DNA from 3 places in the Comamonas jiangduensis genome. Region 3 is predicted to be linked to each of the others. Evidence: riboswitches for the same ligand, from Rfam matches in the RefSeq annotation. Region 3 holds a riboswitch; each other region holds the start of a gene.
What was found. A riboswitch is a leader RNA that binds a small molecule or an ion and turns the genes downstream of it on or off. The one in region 3 is predicted to bind cobalamin.
Positions count from the first base shown of each region.

Region 1: linked by a shared signal. The riboswitch ahead of QEP12_RS02165 (TonB-dependent receptor domain-containing protein) and the one ahead of nrdH (glutaredoxin-like protein NrdH) in region 3 are both predicted to bind cobalamin.
Region 2: linked by a shared signal. The riboswitch ahead of QEP12_RS16430 (TonB-dependent receptor domain-containing protein) and the one ahead of nrdH (glutaredoxin-like protein NrdH) in region 3 are both predicted to bind cobalamin.

Region 1 is NZ_JARXOV010000002.1:143,717-150,329, reverse strand. Features, by position in the region: gene QEP12_RS02175 (bifunctional adenosylcobinamide kinase/adenosylcobinamide-phosphate guanylyltransferase) at 1-163, opposite strand, end outside; gene QEP12_RS02170 (cobyrinic acid a,c-diamide synthase CobB) at 176-1,564, opposite strand; gene QEP12_RS02165 (TonB-dependent receptor domain-containing protein) at 1,566-3,428, opposite strand; cobalamin riboswitch at 3,494-3,736, opposite strand; gene QEP12_RS02160 (DUF904 domain-containing protein) at 3,908-4,120, shown strand; gene QEP12_RS02155 (cell division protein ZapA) at 4,117-4,638, shown strand; gene QEP12_RS02150 (sulfite exporter TauE/SafE family protein) at 4,852-5,565, opposite strand; gene hemN (oxygen-independent coproporphyrinogen III oxidase) at 5,571-6,613, opposite strand, start outside.
Region 2 is NZ_JARXOV010000027.1:4,134-10,746, forward strand. Features, by position in the region: gene QEP12_RS16410 (multidrug effflux MFS transporter) at 1-747, shown strand, start outside; gene miaA (tRNA (adenosine(37)-N6)-dimethylallyltransferase MiaA) at 808-1,806, shown strand; gene QEP12_RS16420 (hypothetical protein) at 1,987-2,142, shown strand; gene QEP12_RS16425 (cobalamin adenosyltransferase) at 2,155-2,685, opposite strand; gene QEP12_RS16430 (TonB-dependent receptor domain-containing protein) at 2,797-4,686, opposite strand; cobalamin riboswitch at 4,749-4,982, opposite strand; gene putP (sodium/proline symporter PutP) at 5,210-6,613, opposite strand, start outside.
Region 3 is NZ_JARXOV010000022.1:61,335-67,947, reverse strand. Features, by position in the region: gene QEP12_RS15490 (peroxidase family protein) at 1-415, opposite strand, end outside; partial or broken gene QEP12_RS15485 (short-chain fatty acyl-CoA regulator family protein) at 1,030-1,337, opposite strand; gene QEP12_RS17080 (hypothetical protein) at 1,475-1,642, shown strand; gene QEP12_RS17075 (type 2 periplasmic-binding domain-containing protein) at 1,738-2,034, shown strand; cobalamin riboswitch at 2,154-2,390, shown strand; gene nrdH (glutaredoxin-like protein NrdH) at 2,563-2,787, shown strand; gene nrdI (class Ib ribonucleoside-diphosphate reductase assembly flavoprotein NrdI) at 2,789-3,217, shown strand; gene nrdE (class 1b ribonucleoside-diphosphate reductase subunit alpha) at 3,214-5,352, shown strand; gene nrdF (class 1b ribonucleoside-diphosphate reductase subunit beta) at 5,375-6,334, shown strand.

The DNA.
Region 1 (6,613 bases), on a different contig from region 3:
CATCCCATGCCTGGCCCGTGGCGAGGTACACCGCATAGCGGCCTGCGCCCGCATCCACCCAATCGCGGGCAGCCTGCTCGGCACGGCGGGTTTTGCCACTTTTTTGGCCGCCCAAAATCAATTCTTGCCAGGGCTGCATGGCATGGGGGTTCATCAGATTCATAAGCGCCGCAAATTATGCCGTTGCAGCCACATCGGCCCATTGCACTGCCTCTGCGCCCAGCAAGGCGGCAATCGCGCGGGGGTGCGATGGAAACCAGGCGTGGAAATAGCTGGCGCAGATGCTGCCGTGCTGGTATACGGCTTCACCCTTGTCCGCCTGTACGCTTTGCCCTGCACGGCTGGTGCGCGCCACCTCGGCAGCAGCGCTGTCAAAACGCGAGTAGTGAAAGGTATGGCCGCGCAGTTGGCCGCCGTGCAGCACACATTCCTGCATGCCCAGCCCTGCCAAACGCGGCTGCATAGACGCAGTGCCCGGCAAAATGCCCCACATGGGCAAAGCCTCGCCTTGCGCCGTGTGAATGCTGTGCCCCAAGGCCAGCATGCCGCCACACTCCGCCCACACGGCCTTGCCCGCTTGCACATGCGCCTGCAGGTCAGCCTGCAAGCCTGTGTTGGCAGCCAGCTTGTGGGCATGCAGCTCAGGATAACCACCGGGCAACCACACGGCATCACATGCGGGCAAGCGCTCTGCGGCCAACGGAGAGAAAAACACCAGCTTCGCCCCCATGGCCTGCAAACAATCCAGGTTGGCCGGGTAGATAAAACTGAATGCGGCATCACTGGCTACAGCGACGGTGCGACCTTGCAGCCAAGGCTCAATCTGCGGCGTGGGCGCACTGGCATCCAGCGCAAACTCCACCGACCAGCGTTGCCAGTCTTCCCACGGCATTTGGCCCAATGGGGTATCCGCCAGCGCATCGGCTGCCGCATTCAGGCGCGCCATGGCATCGGGCAGCTCATGCGCCGCCACCAGGCCCAAGTGGCGCTCTGGCAGCAGTTGCGCGTCTTTGCCCTCGCCCATACGTTGCAATGCGCCCAGCCACACCGCAGGATCGCGCAAACTGGCTTGCAACATCTGTGCATGCATGCTGCTGCCCACCCGGTTGGCCAGCACGCCCGCCCACGGCACATTCGGCTGGTACTGCTGCATGCCCAGCACCACCGCACCAAAGCTGCCAGCCATGGCCGAAGCATCCATGACCAGCAACACCGGAATGCCCAGCTGGGCTGCCAGGTCGGCGGCTGTGGGGCTGCCATCAAACAAGCCCATCACACCTTCGATCAAGATCACATCGGCCTGCGCTGCCGCCGCATGCAGGCGTGCACGCACCTCGGGCATGCCGACCATCCAGCCATCCAGGTTGTGCACCGTGGCACCACTGGCCAGTTGGTGCCAGTAAGGGTCCAGATAATCAGGCCCGCACTTGAACACCCGCACACGCCGGCCTTGGCGCGTATGCCAGCGGGCCAGCGCTGCTGTCACCGTGGTTTTGCCCTGCCCCGAAGCCGGGGCCGCAATCAGCACAGCCACACAGGTGTGCACATCAGGGGGTGTCGTCATGTTACTGAGGTTCCCATTTCAAACCGACATAGAAAGCACGCCCTGCCACACCGTAGGTATCGGCCAGTTGGTAGTGCTTGTCCGCCAGATTGTCCACGCGTGCCAGCAGGGTCAGATCGCGCCCCAGACTACGGCTGGCATACAGGTTCCACAAGGTGTAGCCGCCCAGAGTCTTGCGGTTGGCCGCATCATCAAAGCGCTGGCTGTAAGCCTGCATCTGCGCCCCCAGATTCCAGCCTGCCAGCATGGTGTCCGCAGCCAGCACTGCATGGCGCTTGGCACGGCGTGCCAGCTGCTTGTCCAGGGTTTCATTGCGCGGATTCTGGAAATCCAGCGAACCACTCCAGCGCACCATACCGAGCTTGTAAGCACCAGCCAAAGTGATGCCTTCATACACAGCTGCCTGTACATTTTCATAGCAGCCACCCTTATTCGCACAGGCCCCCTTCCCCTCAACATACGTAATCAGGTTGCGCACACGGTTGCGGTAGGCAGTAGCCGAGAACTGCTGGCTGCCTTGCGCCCAGCGCACGCCGATCTCGGCATTACTGCTGTCCTGTGGGCGCAATCTGGCATCGCCATAGGCACTAAAGCGCTGGTACAGCGTGGGCACACGAAACGCTGTGCTGGTCGACGCATGTACACGCCACTGCGGTGTCAACGCATACGCATACGCAGCACTGCCTGTGGTCTTGCCATCAAATTCACTATCGACATCGTGGCGCGCGCTCAGCTGCAGTGTGTGCGCTCCCGACTGCATGCCCCAGCCCAGCGCCAGCGCATTCTGATGGCGCTGCCGCTGCTGTGGCGTGATGGAGGCATTCGTCAACTGATCCTCACGCCGCTCCAGTGTCGCGCTCCATCGGTGGATGCCTGCCTGCCACTCGTTCTGCCACAGATAATTGCGCAGCAGGGTTTTGGTCTGATAGGGCGAAGGCTGCGTCTCATACTCTTGGCGCGACTCCCCCAGCGACAGCTTGGTGCGATAGTGCGCACTCCACTGCGCGCTCCAGCTCAGGCCTGCGGCATTCAAAGAATTGATCGCACGATCATCCGCCTTGGAAGTGTCATACCCCACATTCGACGTGCTGTGCAGCAACGTGCCTTCCAGGCGATGGTCTGCATTCAACTGCAGCCCCACACGGGCACGTGCCGACTTACGCCGGTAGCCATCATCATCCGGATTGTCCTGGGGTCGGGTACGGGCACTGAATCCATCCGCCTCGGCGTACGACACACCCAGCGCGTAATCCACCACACCGTTTCCACCGCTGAGGCTCGCCGCACCGTTGCGGGTGCCGTAGCTGCCCGCCCCCACGCTGACCGAAGGGCGTGCAGGCCCCTCGCCCTTGCGGGTCAGGATCTGAATCACGCCACCAATCGCATCCGAGCCATACACCGCACCGGCTGGACCACGCAGCACCTCCACACGCTCAATAGCCTCCAGGGGCATGGCCTCCCACGGAGCACCACCAGAGCCGCTTTGCATATCCACCCGAATCCCGTCGATATACACCGCCGTAAATTCATTGCTGGCACCACGCAGGTACACGCTAGTGGTCGAGCCAGGGCCACCGTTACGCACCATCTCAACCCCTGGCAGACGCGAGAGCACATCCTCCAAGGCTGCGGCACCACTCAGATCCAGCGTCTCACGATCCACAATCGAGACATCTGCCAACGTATCCGACAACGGCTGTGATGACCGTGTTGCAGCCACCACAGTCTCCTCCATCACGACACCCGTGGCAGCGGATGACTGCGCGTAAGCACCCGCAGAATAAGCGCAGCACACCGCCAGCATGATGGAAGAATAAGCGCATGCAGGCGCGCAGGAACGGGCCTGTAAAGTATTGGAACGCATAGAACAAAATGCAAAATCACCCGCGCCAGCCTCCCCGCCAGCAATGGGTACAACGCACCTGACAGACAGATGCACCAATGTTGGCCGGTATCCGGGCTGGTTCCTCAACACCATCGCCTTCCCAAATGCTTGTTCAAGGCACTCAGTGGCTTATGAGATGGTGTGTGCGTTACGTGCTAACGCCAAGAACTCACCGTTGCGGGGGCAGCGCAGGCTAGGAAGTGCTGAAGGCCAGCATCTCCACCCTGCTTCTCGTTGAACTGCAACCTGTGAACCAAGTTGCGGGCACCAACATATAGGCGCTGATTCTAATCACCCAAAACACATCTCAAACAGTAGTGCCCCTCACGCCACGAATACTCTACTGACTTCTAAGCTGAGTCATTGACAGCTTGAAACAAGCTTTTGTGACCATAACCCGTGATCTGCCATAAATTTGCAATTCTCTCTGAGGGCGCGCCCTACAATTGCGAGCATCCATGACGACGACATCCATTCTTGACCCCGTTGCTGAGCGCGTCGAGCTGCTGCTAGCCAAGTACGAGGCTTTGGTGCAGACCAACCGCCTGCTTACCGAAGAAATTGAGGCTGTGCGCAAAGAGCGTGACTCCTTGCAATCTCGCCTCAAAGCAGCGCGCGCGCGCGTGGATGACTTGATCGAACGATTACCAGCCAACCGGGAGGCGTCTTGAGCCAGCTAGACACGCAAATCCTGCACCAACACTACGTGCTCTCCTGCCCAGATGGGCGAGAAGCACAGCTGTTAGAAGCTGTTGAGCGCGTGGATCAGCAATTTCAGCAGATGCTCGACACCACCAAGCTGCGCTCTAGAGAGCGTGTGGGTGTTTTGCTGGCTGTGAATTTGGCTTTTGAAAATTTGGAGCTCCGTCAACAACTCCAAGCCTTGCAGCAACAGTTAGCGCAACTGCAAGGCACCACGGATACAGCCCAAGCGGATGCTCAAGCAGAGCGCCTGCAAAACCTCGAGGCCCAACTGCATCAAGAGCATGCAGCCGCCCGCCAGCTCACCCTGCGCCTGGATGAAGCGCTAGCTCTGCACGAAAAACCCACAGCACCAACCAGCGCAGAAGCTGCCTTGCAAGACCTTGCTGCCCCACCCGAGGCAAAAGAAGTCGCCGAGAGCTTGGTCACCCATTTAGACAACGCGAGTGAAGTGGACTTGCCTTTCGCAGTCCCTGAAAACCAGTAAAATCAGAACCGTCTGCAATCCGCCGGGCTTTATATTGCCTTGAACCAATGCTCATTGAGCACGGGCTTGATACATTGCCTAGCAAGCGTGATCGTCTCGCGTCAGACGAACCCAACGCTAGGTTGCTCTCGCCCACCTGAACCCCCGGTTCAGGTTGAGGGCTCGGCGGTTTTGCAGACACCTTCTCGGCGCATCTGCCACATTCCCAAAAAATTAACGGCACCACACTGATGGCTTGTAGATCAAGTCCATCCACAGTGCCCATAGTGACGCCGCCACCAACATCAGGCCTGCTGCGCGTGTACCCCAGTCTGCACGCCAGCGCCCCACTCTGCCACTGAGCCAGCGCCAAGCCAGAGGTGCTCCTGCCAGCCACAATGCCCCACCGACGGCAAATGCCACCATGCTGACAGCACCCGCCCAGACAGCACCGCTTAAGGCGGCCACCAAGATAGCGGAATACAGCAGCCCACAAGGCATGAACGCCCAAGACATACCTGCAAAAAGCGCTCCACCGCGCATCGAAAGTACGGGCTGCACCTTCTGCCACATAGCCCGGCCAGCGCGCTCCAGCCAAGCTGGCTGCTGGCCTTGGAATAGCATCAACAGCCCCCAAGCCAAAATCGCCAAGTGCATCACCACCCACACCGGGTGCAAGGCAGAAGTTTGATCAGAAAACCATGCTACCTGCTCCATGGCAAAAGCAGAAATGGCTCCTAAGACACCGTAGCCAGCCAGACGGCCCATATGGAATTGAAGCGCACTCCAGTTCCATACCGTGGTGTGCCGCGACAACTTGCCGTGCATTTGCACCGCCGTGCCATGGCCTTGAATGACGGCATGACAAGGGGCTGCACACATGGCAAGACAATGGGGCCCCCCCACGAGCCCCATAAAGAAAGCGGTCCAAAGCAAAGAAAAAGTCATAGGGATCAGATGATCCGCGAGAACCTGGCTCTGTTGCGGTCTGCTTGCAAATAACGGTCAAAGACCAAGGCTACGCCGCGCACAAAGAACCAGCCCTTGGCAGTCACCGTGAGGCAGTCGTCCGTAATTTCTACCAAACCTTCGTCTTGCTGCGCAGCCAAAGCTTCGATTTCAGCAGCAAAGTACTGCTTGAAATCAATCAGCCAAGCGCTGTTGATAGATTCAAAAAACAGCTCGCCCTGGCACATGATCGTCATGATGACGGCACGGCGAATCGTATCGTCGCGGGTCAACGCGAGCCCACGGACAACAGGCAGCCGCCCTTGATCCAGAAGGTCGTAATACTCTTCCAGCGTCTTGGCATTTTGGCTGTAGGTTGCACCCACGCGACCAATCGCGGAAACGCCCAAGGCGATCAAATCGCAGTCTGGCTGCGTGCTATAGCCTTGGAAATTACGGTGCAAGCGACCTTGGCGTTTCGCAATCGCCAATGCGTCTTCCGGCAACGCAAAGTGATCCATTCCCACATAAACGTAGCCAGCTTCAATAAAGCTTTCTATGGCAGAAGACAACATACCCACCTTGTCGGGGGCTGATGGCAAGTCTGCTTGCAAGATACGGCGCTGTGGCTTGAAGCGCTCTGGCAAGTGCGCATAGGCATACAGCGCAATACGATCTGGGCGCAACTCTGTCACCTGTTTGAGCGTGCGAGCAAACGATTCGGGATTTTGCTTGGGCAAGCCGTAAATCAAATCCACATTCACCGACTGAAAGCCCAGTTCGCGCGAAGCAGCCACCAAATCAAACACCTGCTCCGCAGGCTGCTCACGGTGCACCGCTTTTTGCACTTCCGGATCAAAGTCTTGCACCCCAAAGCTCAAGCGGTTAAAGCCTATTTCTTTGAGCACTGCCAGGCGTTCACGCGTCACTGTGCGTGGATCAACTTCGATCGAGTACTCACCCGCCGCCTCAAACACAAACCGCTCACGCAGCATGCGCCACAGGTTACGCAGCTCATCGTCTGTCAAGAAAGTGGGCGTGCCGCCTC
Region 2 (6,613 bases), on a different contig from region 3:
GGTAGCTGGCTGGCGCAGTACATGGGCTGGCGCTCCACCATGGTGGCGCTGTCTGTGGTGGGGGCCGCGTCCTGGCTGCTGGTGTGGCTGCGTTTTCAGGAAAGCGTGCAGCACTTCAACCCGCATGCCTTGCAGCCCCGGCGTTTGCTGGCCAGCTGGCGCGAGATTCTGCGCCACCCCACCTTTTTGGCCTATTCGGCCACCACCACCAGCTCGTATGGTGGCCTGGTGGTCTTTTTAACCGCCGCCCCCTTTGTCTTTACCCAAGCCCTGGGCTGGAGCGCCAGCCACGTTGGCTGGCTGCTGGCAGCGAATGGGGTGATCTATATTGGCGGCACCATGCTGTGCCGCCGCCTGCTGCCACGCTGGGGCGTGCGCAATACCGTGGCCATCGCCGGTGGGCTGGCCGTGCTGTGTGCCGCCTTGCTGCTGGGCTTGGCGCTGCTGGAGGTGCGCAACCCTTGGGCCTACGCCTGCGCTTGCCTACTGTTTCCGATTGCCCACGGCATCCAGCAGCCCTGCGGCCAAAGCGGGGCCGTCAGCGCTTTTCCCAAAGCGGCGGGCATGGCTTCGGCCCTCAACGGCTTCATCATGATGCTGTTCGCGTTTGTCACGGGCCAGTTGCTGGGCCGCAGCTTCAATGGCACTGTGTACCCCTTGGTTTTCGGGCTGGGCTTCTGGTGTTTGGCAGCAGCCTTGGCATCATGCACGCTGGTGCGCCGCCACGGCGTGCCCAGCGCCTCTTAAAGCCTGGCTTTGCAGGCGCTGCTTGGTCTGAACCGTTTGCCCCTTCGCCCGTTTTCCATTTTGACTGCTTCCACTTCTCCCCTGCCCTGCATTGCCATCGCCGGCCCCACCGCATCTGGCAAAACCAATGCCGCCCTGGCGCTGGCCGCCGTGCTGTCCCAGCGCGGCCAAGCCTGTGAAATCATCAGTGTGGACTCGGCCCTGGTCTATCGCGGCATGGACATTGGCACAGCCAAGCCCACGACCCAAGAGCAAGCGGCAGTGCCGCACCACCTGATCGACATCCTCGATCCCCTGCAGTCCTACAGCGCCGCCGAATTTGTGCAAGACACCCAGCGTCTGGTCGGTGAAATCCGCGCGCGCGGCGCCATCCCGCTGCTGGTGGGCGGCACCATGCTGTACTTCAAAGCGCTGCTGGATGGCATTGACGAAATGCCCGCCGCAGACCCCACCGTGCGCGCCCAGATTGATGCGCAGGCTGCCGAGCGCGGCTGGCCCGCCATGCATGCCGAGCTGGCCCAGGTAGACCCCGAAACCGCCGCCCGCCTGGCCCCCGCGGACAGCCAGCGCATTCAGCGTGCGCTGGAAGTGTGGAAGGTATCCGGTCAACCACTGTCGAGTTTTCACAATACAAAAAAGAGAGCTGCTGACGCAGAGCCTGCCTTCGATTGCACGCTTTTTTCCTTAGAACCCAACGACCGTGCCTGGCTGCACGCGCGCATTGCCCAGCGCTACGACGCCATGCTGCAAGCGGGTTTTATTGACGAGGTGAAAGCCCTGCGCGCCCGCGGCGACCTGAACCCTGACCTGCCCAGCATGCGCTGTGTGGGCTACCGCCAAGTCTGGGAAGAGCTGGACTGGCAAGCGCGCAAAGGCACGCCCGACATCAATATGCACCTGGTGCGCGAAAAAGGCATTGCCGCTACGCGCCAGCTGGCCAAGCGCCAAATCACCTGGCTGCGCAGCATGCCCCAGCGCCACCCGATTGCGTGTGACGACCCACTGGCCACCATGAACGTGGTGCAAGCGGCCTTGGCCTGTATCCCACCGCGCGCGTAACGCAGACGTCCGGCCAGCCCCTGCACCCCAAGCAAACCGAGGGCACCAAGGTTTGCAGGAGAGGCCAGGTACGCCGCCCCAGACTGCATACACATGCGTATGCCAAGGCATTCGCCTGGATACGCCTGCTTACGCCACAGCCCCGGTGTTTCCGTTAGTCTTGACCCCAAAGGGCAAGCTATGAAACACCTTCACTTTCTTGGGATCGCCATCGCACTCACGCTGGGTGGCTGCGCGCACCGTGATTACTACCCCGCCTCTGATACGACCGCCAACACCCCCAGCGGCATCACGGTCTACGGGGAAATCGATGCCAGCGTGGTGCATACGCGCTGAGTTTTTTAGGCCCTAGCGGGCTTTGTAGCTCTTGCTCACGAAGGGCACTTCTTCCAGCCCTCGGCGCCTATTCACCGTCAACGTCATGAGAAAAAACAGATTGCACAACGCATTGCAAATGCGTGGCAACACCTCTGGCACGTCACGCCCCTCTTGCGCTACACGCACCATCGCACGAATCGCCTTTTTCGCCGCCGATCGTGCCTGGTGCAATTGCGGCACAGGTGCTGTACCGCGTGGAAGCACAAACACATGCTCGCGCTCGCCCAACGCCTGGCGGTAGTGCTGCATGCGCTGCAGCACCCACTGCACATCGGCCTCTTCAATCGCCAGCTTGCCGCGAATCGATCCATTCACATGAAAAGCCAGTGGTTGTATGTGCGCGAGATCTTCGGCAATGTCAGCCAAGTCTGCGGGCGTTGCCGAAAAGGCCATCCCAATCAGCGTGCACCACTCATCCGTCGTCACTTCAAAGTCGCACAGCGATGCGGTTTCGTGGATGAAGGGGTAGCAGACCTCATCCCAGTTTTTGCTTGATTTCATAAAACCTCTACGGGCAAACCCCAGCAAGCGCCCACAAAAAAGCGCACAGAAGCAAATCTGTGCGCTTGGCTGATGGCTTGGTGCACCGCACCAAGCCGGGGCTGACAAGAATTAGCGGGGTGACCACTTCAAAGTCAGATAGCCTGCACGGCCACGCTGGTTATAGCCATACGCCGTTTCGTATTGCTTGTCGGTCAGATTGGCAACACGTGCTTGCACTGCCCATTCCTTTGCAAACTTGTATTCAGCATAAGCATCCAACGTGGCATAGCTCTTGAGCACGACCTTCTTGGAAGGGTATCCAAACAGATCGGTGCGATTACCCACGTACAAGGCATTGGCACCCAGCTTCCAAGCACCCCATGTTTTGTCTACCGAGACAGTGGCTTGCTGCTTTGGCATACGGCGTGTAATGCGCTCACCGAGACTGTCGCGGGAATCAAGGTAATCGTAGGACGCCGCAAATTGCCACGTATCCAGCGACTTGCTGTATCCCAGCGACCAGCCCTTCATCCGGGCATGATCAATATTTTCAACCGTCGTCCCCCACACGATGAGGTTGCTCACCTTGTTGTCAAAGCGCGCCAACTTGAAGGCATGGCCGTCCAGCGTCCAGTGCAGCCCCAACTCCGTATTCCGTCCCTCTTCCGGTTGCAGATTGGGGTTGCCACCACCGCCCCACATAGGGTCTGCAGGCCAGTACAGCTGATTGAACGTGGGCGCATTGATGCTCTTGCCACGCGAGGCATAAGCACGCAAAGAGGGCAGCAGCTGGAAGCCATAGCCAATGCCCCACGTCTCAAAGCGACCGAATTGCGAGTTGTCATCGCTGCGCACATTCACTTGCCAGCTATGACGGTCATAGCTGCCATTCAAGCCTGCGTAAACAGCATCCGTGGTGCGTTTGGTTTTGTCGTATTCCGTCGTGGAATTGACTTTTTGCTCCAGTCGTTCCACTCCCGCAATGGCGATACCAACGGGGGTCTTGAACTCGTTGCTCCACTTGTATTCTTTTTGCTTGGTCTGGTACAGCGAATCGGTGAGCACCTTGGTCACCAACGCACGGTCATAGGAGCGCAACTTGTCACTCGACGACGATGTGCTCAAGCTGGTTGTCCAGATATCGTTAACTTTGCCTGTCAGCTTGAGTTGGCCTGTTCCTGCATCGGAATCCACCCACGAAGCTTTGGTGGCGCCGTTGTCAAACTCCGCATAGCCGTCGGCGCGCATCAAGTTGGCATCCAGGCGCCAAGCATCATTGAATGCATAGCCCAAAGCCGCCGTGACCGAAGTTTGGTGGTACTTGTCTTTGTCTGCGTTGAAAGAGCCACTTTTCGCATTCGTCGAAGAAAAGCCTGGATCCAATACCCGTGCCACATTCAGGCTGTAATTCCAGCCTTGCTGTGCACCCGCAAACCCTGCGCTCGCGTCCTTGTAGGCAGATTGACCCACAGTGGCCGACGCATAAGGCACAAATGCCTGCTTGGCGCCCTTGCCCTGTTTGGTGAAAATTTGAATGACACCGCCAATCGCATCGCTGCCATACAACGCAGAAGCAGGGCCATGCACCACCTCAATGCGCTCAATACTCTCTAGTGGCAAAGAGGACAACGAGGGCGATCCATCCGTCACAGATCCAAAGCGCACGCCGTCCACCAGCAAAATCACTTGCTTGCTTCCGCGGATAGAAACACTCTGCGTATTACCGCGCCCGCCATTGCTCGACATCTGCACACCGGCAAAACGCTGCAGCACTTCGGCCAGAGAACGCCCAGCCGAATTGCTGATCTGCTCTTGCGTAATGACGCGCACATCCGCCAGCGTTTCATCCAGTTTGGTTTCAGAGCGTGTTGCCGTCACCACCGTCGTAGCCATCTTGGCGTCTTGCGCGACGGCAGACTGGGCCAAAGTCAAAGCGGCCAGCGCCACAGCAGCCATAGGAAAGCGCGCACAAGCGCGTGCAGACGTACCTTCCAGCGAGAAGGAATCAAAGTTTTTCATGGAGTTCACATCAGTTGGCACAGGCGTCCCCGCCGTGCTTCACACAACACCGACTCTGGGTGAGAGCCGAACCTTTTTTGGCCGGTATCCAGACTGATGCACCGACTGTCACAGCCTTCCCAGAGCAATCAGCTCCAGTGGCAAAGCGGACAGGCTGGTTCCTGAGAACCCATGCACACACTGTTGCGGGGGCAGTACATGCAATACGTGGGCGCGCAAGCGCCTGCGTATCCATGTTTCCCGTTTAACTGCAACGTCAGAACGACGTTGCGAGCACCAAAAGCAGCGATTCTATGCCGCTTGTCAGCCCCACCTTGTCGCAGCGATCTAACAACCCGGCACTGGCGACGCCCACAAACCGCCGCTTTTTTCGGTTGGATCTGAAGCTTTACGCACACAAAAAAATAGCTGCCAGCGCAATCTACATCAGCGCTGGCAGCCATTTTTACTCCTCAAACACCGAGCCGCAGTTGCGGCCCCGGCACCCGCAGGCCCCAAGGGCCACAACGGGGGTGCAACGCCATTACTGACCGTGTGCAGCCACTTCTTGGTCGACCTCGGCGTGAATTTTTTGCATCTGCGCCGAAGGTGCTTTGCCCATCAGGCTGACCACCACAATCGCTATCGACGACAGCACAAAACCGGGCACGATTTCATACAGACGGAAGATGCCATAAACGTCCTTCATGGGCACGCCATAGCTCTTCCACAGCAGCACGGTGACAGCGCCCACCACCATGCCCGCCAGTGCGCCGTTGCGGGTCATGCGCTTCCACAGCACCGAGAACAGCACAATCGGCCCGAACGCGGCGCCAAAGCCGGCCCACGCGTAGCTCACCATGCCCAGCACTTTGGAGTTGGGGTCTTGCGCAATCACGATGGCCACCACGGCAATCGCAAACACCATGGCGCGGCCAAACCACACCAGTTGCTGGTCGCTGGCGGTTTTGTTCAAGAAGGTTTTGTAGATGTCTTGCGTCAGCGCGCTGGAGCACACCAGCAACTGGCACGACAAGGTAGACATCACCGCCGCCAGCACCGCCGCCAGCAGCACGCCCGCCAGCCAGGGGTTGAACAGCAGCTTGGTCACTTCCAAGAACACCGTTTCTGCGTTGGCGTTCACGCCTGCGGCAATCTCGGGGCGTGCGCCAAAGAAGGCAATGCCAAAAAAGCCCACGGCCACTGCGCCACCCAGGCACAGCACCATCCAGGTCATGCCAATGCGGCGGGCGTTGGGAATGGTTTTGACCGACTCTGCCGCCATGAAGCGCACCAGAATGTGCGGCTGGCCAAAGTAGCCCAGGCCCCAGGCCAGCAGCGAGACGATGGCAATCACATCCAGATTGGCCACCATGTCAAACGCGCCGGGGCGTGCAGTTGCAATCACATCAGCCGATGCCGCCACGCCGCCATCGGCGTAAATCACCATCAAGGGCGCTAGGATCAGCGCCGTAATCATCAGGGCCGCCTGGATGGTGTCCGTCCAGCTCACGGCCAAAAAGCCGCCGATGAACACATAGGCCATGGTGGCCACCGCACCCACCCACAGGGCGGTCTGGTAATCCATGCCAAACATCGACTCAAACAACCGCGCACCCGCTACCACGCCCGAGGCGCAGTAAATGGTGAAAAACACCAAAATCACCACCGCCGTGACGATGCGCAGCAAGCTGCTTTGGTCTTCAAAACGGTTGGTGAAATAGTCGGGCAGCGTCAGCGCGTTGCCCACCTTTTCGGTGTACACCCGCAGGCGTGCCGCCACAAAGCGCCAGTTCAGCCAGGCACCCACGCACAGGCCCACGGCAATCCATGCCTCCGACAAACCCGAGAGAAACACCGCGCCGGGCAGGCCCATCAGCAGCCAGCCACTCATGTCCGACGCGCCTGCCGACAGCGCCGTCACCACACTGCCCAGGCTGCGACCGCC
Region 3 (6,613 bases):
CTGCATCAGCGTAGGGATCTGTTGAGCCCAGTGCAGTAAAAGCCGCAACCAGCACAGCAGGGTTGTTTGCGGATTGGTCTGAAATGAGGTTGCTAATTGTGCGCGGCTGTGAGTCGTAAACGCTCCCCGCGGTCTGCGCATAAGAAGTCGATTGCCCAGTTCGCGGGTTGATTTCAGCGTCTTGAAACGTTGGCGTCAGCAAACGCGGCATGAATTGGTCGGCCGAACCATATCCCTGATGGATCAAGTTGTTGTACTGACCGCTGACCGTGCGCAAGCCTAGTGGCACTAAATTGTTGAGTGGGTTACCCATCAAATCGGTCTGTTCCAGATAACCCGACTGCACGTGTCGCTCAGCGACTTGAATGCTGGTGAGGATGCGCGAAATATCATCAAGATTGAGGCGGAAAGTCATGATGCACTCCTTAAAGGACGAAAGCCATTGCGAGTGAAGCCAGAGGAACCGAACAGATAAGTAAATATTTATTAATAGTCGCAATTCATTGTTTTAACAAATCACCAACTCCGTCGTACATGCAAACCCTAGCCCAACTGTTGCAGAGAGAAGTACAGGCCTGTACGCCAGTCAGCCGGGCCATTGATATTGCGTCGGCATCAGCAAACTGATTCCATGTCGGATGTCACATCTCCTACATCGTGAAACGCATTAAGCAGATCGCTGGCGGAACCTCTTGTCCTACTTTGGATCACCCTTGAGCCCCCCTTGAACAGCCCACACTGCTGTCAATATTTTTTTGACGTATGGGGAGGCGCCTCACCCTGACAAGGCCCGCCAAGCAGGCGTGCAATGCTGCGCTTTCATGCACCCGGCCCCCCATGCAGCAGAGCATGGAGGTAGCTTTATGGAGTTACCCTAGAAAACTTTCACATCAGGGCATTGAATAATGGAGGCGGTCTGCTGCGTTGTAGCGGCAGGCAATGCTGCAGTTTTGCTGCGCCACTACTGCGCCTTGCCTTGCATCCCTGTCAAAACCCTTCAATGGCCTGCTCAAGCTTGGGTGACACGCCCTAAGCGTAAGGAACAAAACCCCTTTGGGTTTCATTCGCTTGCAAAGCTTTGCCCACAAACGGAAAAGCCCGCTGGGGGCATAACTGGCACTCGCACACTTTGCACCCATGCCAACCGGTGTGGTTGCTTCTTGGTTGCGCAAATCCCAACCTTTGGAATACACCTTGCCACCCAGAGAGACACACGCCCGTCGGGCATGCCAGCCAAATGCGGCAAGATGCTGCTTGGTTGAGCGAAGGCCTCATACACAGTCCACAGCGGACAGGTGCCACCGGTTTTGAAAGTGAAAACGCGTCGCGGACTGGCGCCCAGCGGGTGTTACAGCAGTTGCAACCGGCCGAAGAACGCTTGGCCCAGTTTGCACATGGTGAACGCTGCGCGCTGCGGATTGCTATGGAGTGTCATACGTGCTACGAGTGGCTGCTCAAGATGGTGAGACCCTACTTGCAACAATCGCCAGATGTGGATGTGGATGTGGATGTGGATGTGGACATGCGCCAGAAATTTCAGTTTGGCGGCATCGGCGCCTTACAGGGCTTTGAAATTGATTTGCTGCCCCCCCCCGATCCGGTGTTCAAACCGAGGCTGCGGTTTGAGGAAGTGTTTGGCTAGGAACAAGTTTTGGTAGCAGCCAGCGACCGCCCCTGGCCTCCAAGCCCTATATCGAGCCCCAACATCTGGCCAAAGAAACCTTGATGACCTACCCTGTGCCCATCGAGCGCCAGGACATCTACAAACAGTTTTTATTGCCTGCAGTCATCACGCCCAAGAAGCACAAGACCATTGAAACCACTGACATCACGAGGCAAGCTGGTGGCCAGCGGACGCGGGTGAGTGCCCTGCCTCGGTGGCTGGTGCAAGAGTATGCGGAGAATTTACTGATTACCCCTATAAAGATGGGCCCCAAAGGCAGCGCCAAGCAAATTTATTTGGGCATCCGAAACAACGAAAGTGACTCGGGAGACCTGCACTCTTTCATGGTGCAAGCCCGTGAATTCAAATAAAAAAGTTCGCTCCCCTTTCTGAAACGTGCGGTGCCAACGGCGCCACCCATACCACTTTGGCGCGCTTTGCGCACGTCTCTTGCGACCGGCTCATCAGGCGATTTACACCGGCGATTCGGCTTAGAATTGAACGCGTTGGTGCACCAATCTGAGCCCCTCAGACACGGTGTTAAACGGGAATCAGGAGGCGCTTTGTTCTGCGCCCTAACCTGAACTGCCCCCGCAACAGTAAGTGCGGTGCGTTGCAAGTTTGGCTTGCACGCAAAGTGACACGGACAGCCACTGAGGTTTGTTCTTCGGGAAGGAGTGTCACCCCTACCCACAGTCTGGATACCGGCCAACACGCAGCGCTTGCAGCCCTGGCTGCCGCGCTTTCTTTATCTGTACAGGCGGGGTCGCCTGGGTGGCAGTACATCTTCTGCACGCATATGCTTTGGCGCAGCCTTTTGCTGCGCAATGCGCCGTCATGCGTGCTGACTTGCATCTGAGCCCTGCACCGCGCCCGTTTTGGTAGTTCCTGTAGGCTTCATGATCAAAATTTTCTCCAAACCCAATTGCGTTCAATGTTCCATGACCATGCGCACTCTGGACCGCCAAGGCACCGAGTACGAAGTCATCGACGTGACGCAAGACACCGCTGCAGCCACCCTGATTCAGTCCTGGGGCTACCGCCAAGTGCCCGTGGTGCAAGTTGGAGAAGAGCACTGGAGTGGCTTCCGCCCTGACCGCCTTTCCGCGCTGACCACCGCCTGAGATGGCGCGCTGGGTCTTCTACTCCTCCAAAACTGGCAATACCGAACGACTGCTGCGCAATGCCGGGCTGGCCGGCACGCGCATTCCGCGCCTGGTGGAAGACGACATGCCCGTCATCACCAGCCCCTTCATCTTGGTCACACCGTCTTTTGGTGATGCCGCAGGCAAAGGCGCCGTACCCAAGGCGGTGATCCGTTTTTTGAACGCGCCGGAGCGTCGTCAGTGGTTGCGCGCCGTGGTGGCGTGCGGTGATCGCAACTTCGGCGTGGCCTTTGCGCAAGCCGGTGACGTGATTGCGCACAAATGCCAAGTGCCTTTGCTGCACCGCGTGGAGATGGCTGGCACCAGCACGGATTGGCAGCGCCTGCAGCACATCGACCAACACTTTCTCATTAACCCTATTCCCAACGTCTTGGACGCTGCGTTATGACCCCCATGACCCCTACTTCGACCAAGCTGGACTTTCACGCGCTGAATGCCATGCTGAATTTGCCGGATGACAAAGGCCAAATTCAGTTTGATGCGGATCGCATGGCAGCACGCCAATATTTTCTGCAGCACGTCAACCAAAACACCGTGTTCTTCCACTCGCTGGAAGAAAAGCTGGACTACCTGCGCTCCGAAGACTATTACGAAGGCGAGGTGCTGGATGCCTACACCCCGGCCTTTGTGGAGGCCATCTTCAAGGCCGCCTATGCCAAGAAATTTCGCTTTCCCACTTTCTTGGGCGCCTACAAGTACTACACGGCCTACACCCTGAAAACGCGTGACGGCAAGCGCTATCTGGAGCGCTTCGAAGACCGCGTGGTGATGGTCTCCTTGGCCCTGGCGCGGGGTGATGAAAAGCTGGCCATGAAGCTGATGGGCGAGATCATCGCGGGCCGCTTTCAGCCTGCCACCCCCACCTTCCTGAACGCCGGCAAGCGCCAGCGTGGCGAGCTGGTGTCTTGCTTCTTGCTGCGCCTGGAAGACAACATGGAAAGCATTGGCCGCGGCATCAACTCGGCCCTGCAGCTATCCAAGCGCGGTGGTGGCGTGGCCTTGCTGCTGAGCAATCTACGCGAGCTGGGTGCCCCCATCAAGGGTATTGAAAACCAGTCCTCTGGCGTCATTCCTGTGATGAAGTTGCTGGAAGACGGCTTCTCCTACGCCAACCAGCTGGGCGCACGCCAAGGCGCAGGTGCGGTGTACTTGAATGCCCACCACCCGGACATCATGCGTTTTCTGGACACCAAGCGCGAAAACGCCGACGAAAAGATCCGCATCAAGACGCTGTCGCTGGGCGTGGTGATTCCAGACATCACCTTTGAGCTGGCCAAGAAAAACGAGGACATGTACCTGTTCTCGCCGTACGACGTGGAGCGCGTCTACGGCAAGCCGTTTGCCGATATCTCGGTGACCGAGCACTACAAGGCCATGGTGGATGACCCGCGCATCAAGAAAACCAAGATCAAGGCGCGCGAGTTCTTCCAGACCATCGCGGAAATTCAGTTCGAGTCCGGCTACCCCTACATCCTGTTTGAAGATACAGCCAACCGTGCCAATCCGATTGCCGGGCGCATCAACATGTCCAACCTGTGCTCGGAGATCTTGCAGGTCAACACCCCCTCGGTGCTGAACGAAGACCTCAACTACGAGGAAATTGGCAACGACATCTCCTGCAATCTGGGCTCACTCAACATTGCCACCGTGATGGACAGCGGCAACCTGGGCGACGCCGTGGAAACCGCTATCCGTGCGCTGACGGCCGTCTCTGAAATGAGTGCCGTGAACTCAGTACCCTCGGTGCGCCAAGGCAATGACGACAGCCACGCCATCGGCCTGGGTCAAATGAACTTGCACGGCTACCTGGGCCGTGAAAAAGTGCACTACGACACGCCCGAAGCAGTGGAGTTCACCAGCGTCTACTTCGCTGCCGTGGCCTACCACTGTCTGCGCACTTCCTGCCTGCTGGCACAGGAGAAAAAGCAGCGCTTTGTGGGCTTTAGTCAGTCCACCTATGCCAGCGGCAGCTATTTTGACAAATACATCAGCCGCGACTGGTTGCCCACTTCGGAGACCGTGCGCGCGCTGTTCGCCAAAAATGGCATGCAGCTGCCTACGCGCGCAGACTGGGCACAACTCAAGGCCGATGTAATGGAACACGGTTTGTACAACCGCAACCTGCAGGCCATTCCACCCACAGGCTCCATCAGCTACATCAACAACTCCACCTCGTCGATCCACCCGATTGCCTCGCGCATCGAAATTCGCAAGGAAGGCAAGATTGGCCGTGTGTACTACCCTGCGCCGTTCCTCTCGAACGACAACATGGCCTACTACCGCGACGCCTACGAGATTGGCCCCAACGCCATCATCGACGTGTATGCCGCAGCCACCGAGCACGTGGACCAGGGCTTGTCCCTGACGCTGTTCTTCCCCGATACCGCTACCACCCGCGATATCAACAAGGCGCAGATCTACGCCTGGAAGAAGGGCATCAAAACCATTTACTACATCCGTCTGCGCCAGCTTGCGCTGGAAGGCACCGAGGTCAAGAGCGCCTGCGTGTCCTGCACCTTGTGATGACAACGATTGAAAGAACGCTATGACCTTGCTGACCCAAGCAATCAACTGGAACCGCATTGAGGACGAAAAAGACCTCGAAATCTGGAACCGCGTCACCGCCAACTTCTGGCTGCCCGAAAAGGTGCCACTGTCCAACGACATTCCATCCTGGGCCACGCTGCGCCCCAACGAGCAGCAGCTGACCATCCGCGTGTTCACCGGCCTGACGCTACTGGACACCGTGCAAAACCAGGTGGGTGCACCATCGTTGATGCACGATGCCGTCACACCGCACGAAGAATCGGTGCTGTCCAACTTCACCTTCATGGAAGCCGTGCACGCGCGCAGCTACTCGTCGATTTTCTCCACGCTGTGCTCCACCGCCGAGATCGACGAGGCCTTCCGCTGGTCTGAGGAAAACCCCTGGCTGCAAAAGAAAGCCGAGCTGATCCTGACCGAGTACAAGGCCATGGAAACGCCGCTGAAGAAAAAGATTGCCTCCGTGTGCCTGGAGAGCTTCTTGTTCTACTCGGGCTTTTACCTGCCGCTGTACTGGTCCAGCCGCGGCAAGCTGACCAACACCGCCGATCTGATTCGCCTCATCATCCGCGACGAGGCCGTGCACGGCTACTACATCGGCTACAAGTTCCAGCTGGCCTACGCCAAGCTCTCGGAAGCCGAAAAAGAAGAAGCCAAAGCAGCCGCCTACGGCATGCTGTACGACTTGTACGAGCTGGAGTGCCACTATGCGGCCGAGCTGTACGACTCAGTCGGCCTCACCGAAGACGTCAAACGCTTCATGCACTACAACGCCAACAAGGCGCTGAGCAACCTGGGTTTTGAGCCCATGTTCCCCGAGGACATGTGCCAGGTGAACCCCGCCATCATGGCCGCGCTCAGCCCCAGCGCCAACGAGAACCACGACTTCTTCTCGGGCTCAGGCTCTTCCTACGTCATCGGCAAGGCAGTCGCCACCGAAGACGAAGACTGGGACTTTTAACCCACCCTTTGCCAGCGCCCTGCGCCCGCCAACGCCTGCGCACCTTCAAAAAAAGCACCCACTACGGGTGCTTTTTTCATGCCTGACCCACGCATGGGCACATGCCTTCACGGGCAGCAACCACAAAAAAATAGCTGCTAGCGCTTTAAAAACATAGCTTTCAGATACTTTTTATGTGAAAAACATGAATACACCAGCGCTATAAGCTATCAAAAATAATCAGCGCTTCCTTGTTGCAACCAACGCTTGCGCACCAAACAAAGCTTCTGCAAATAGCCA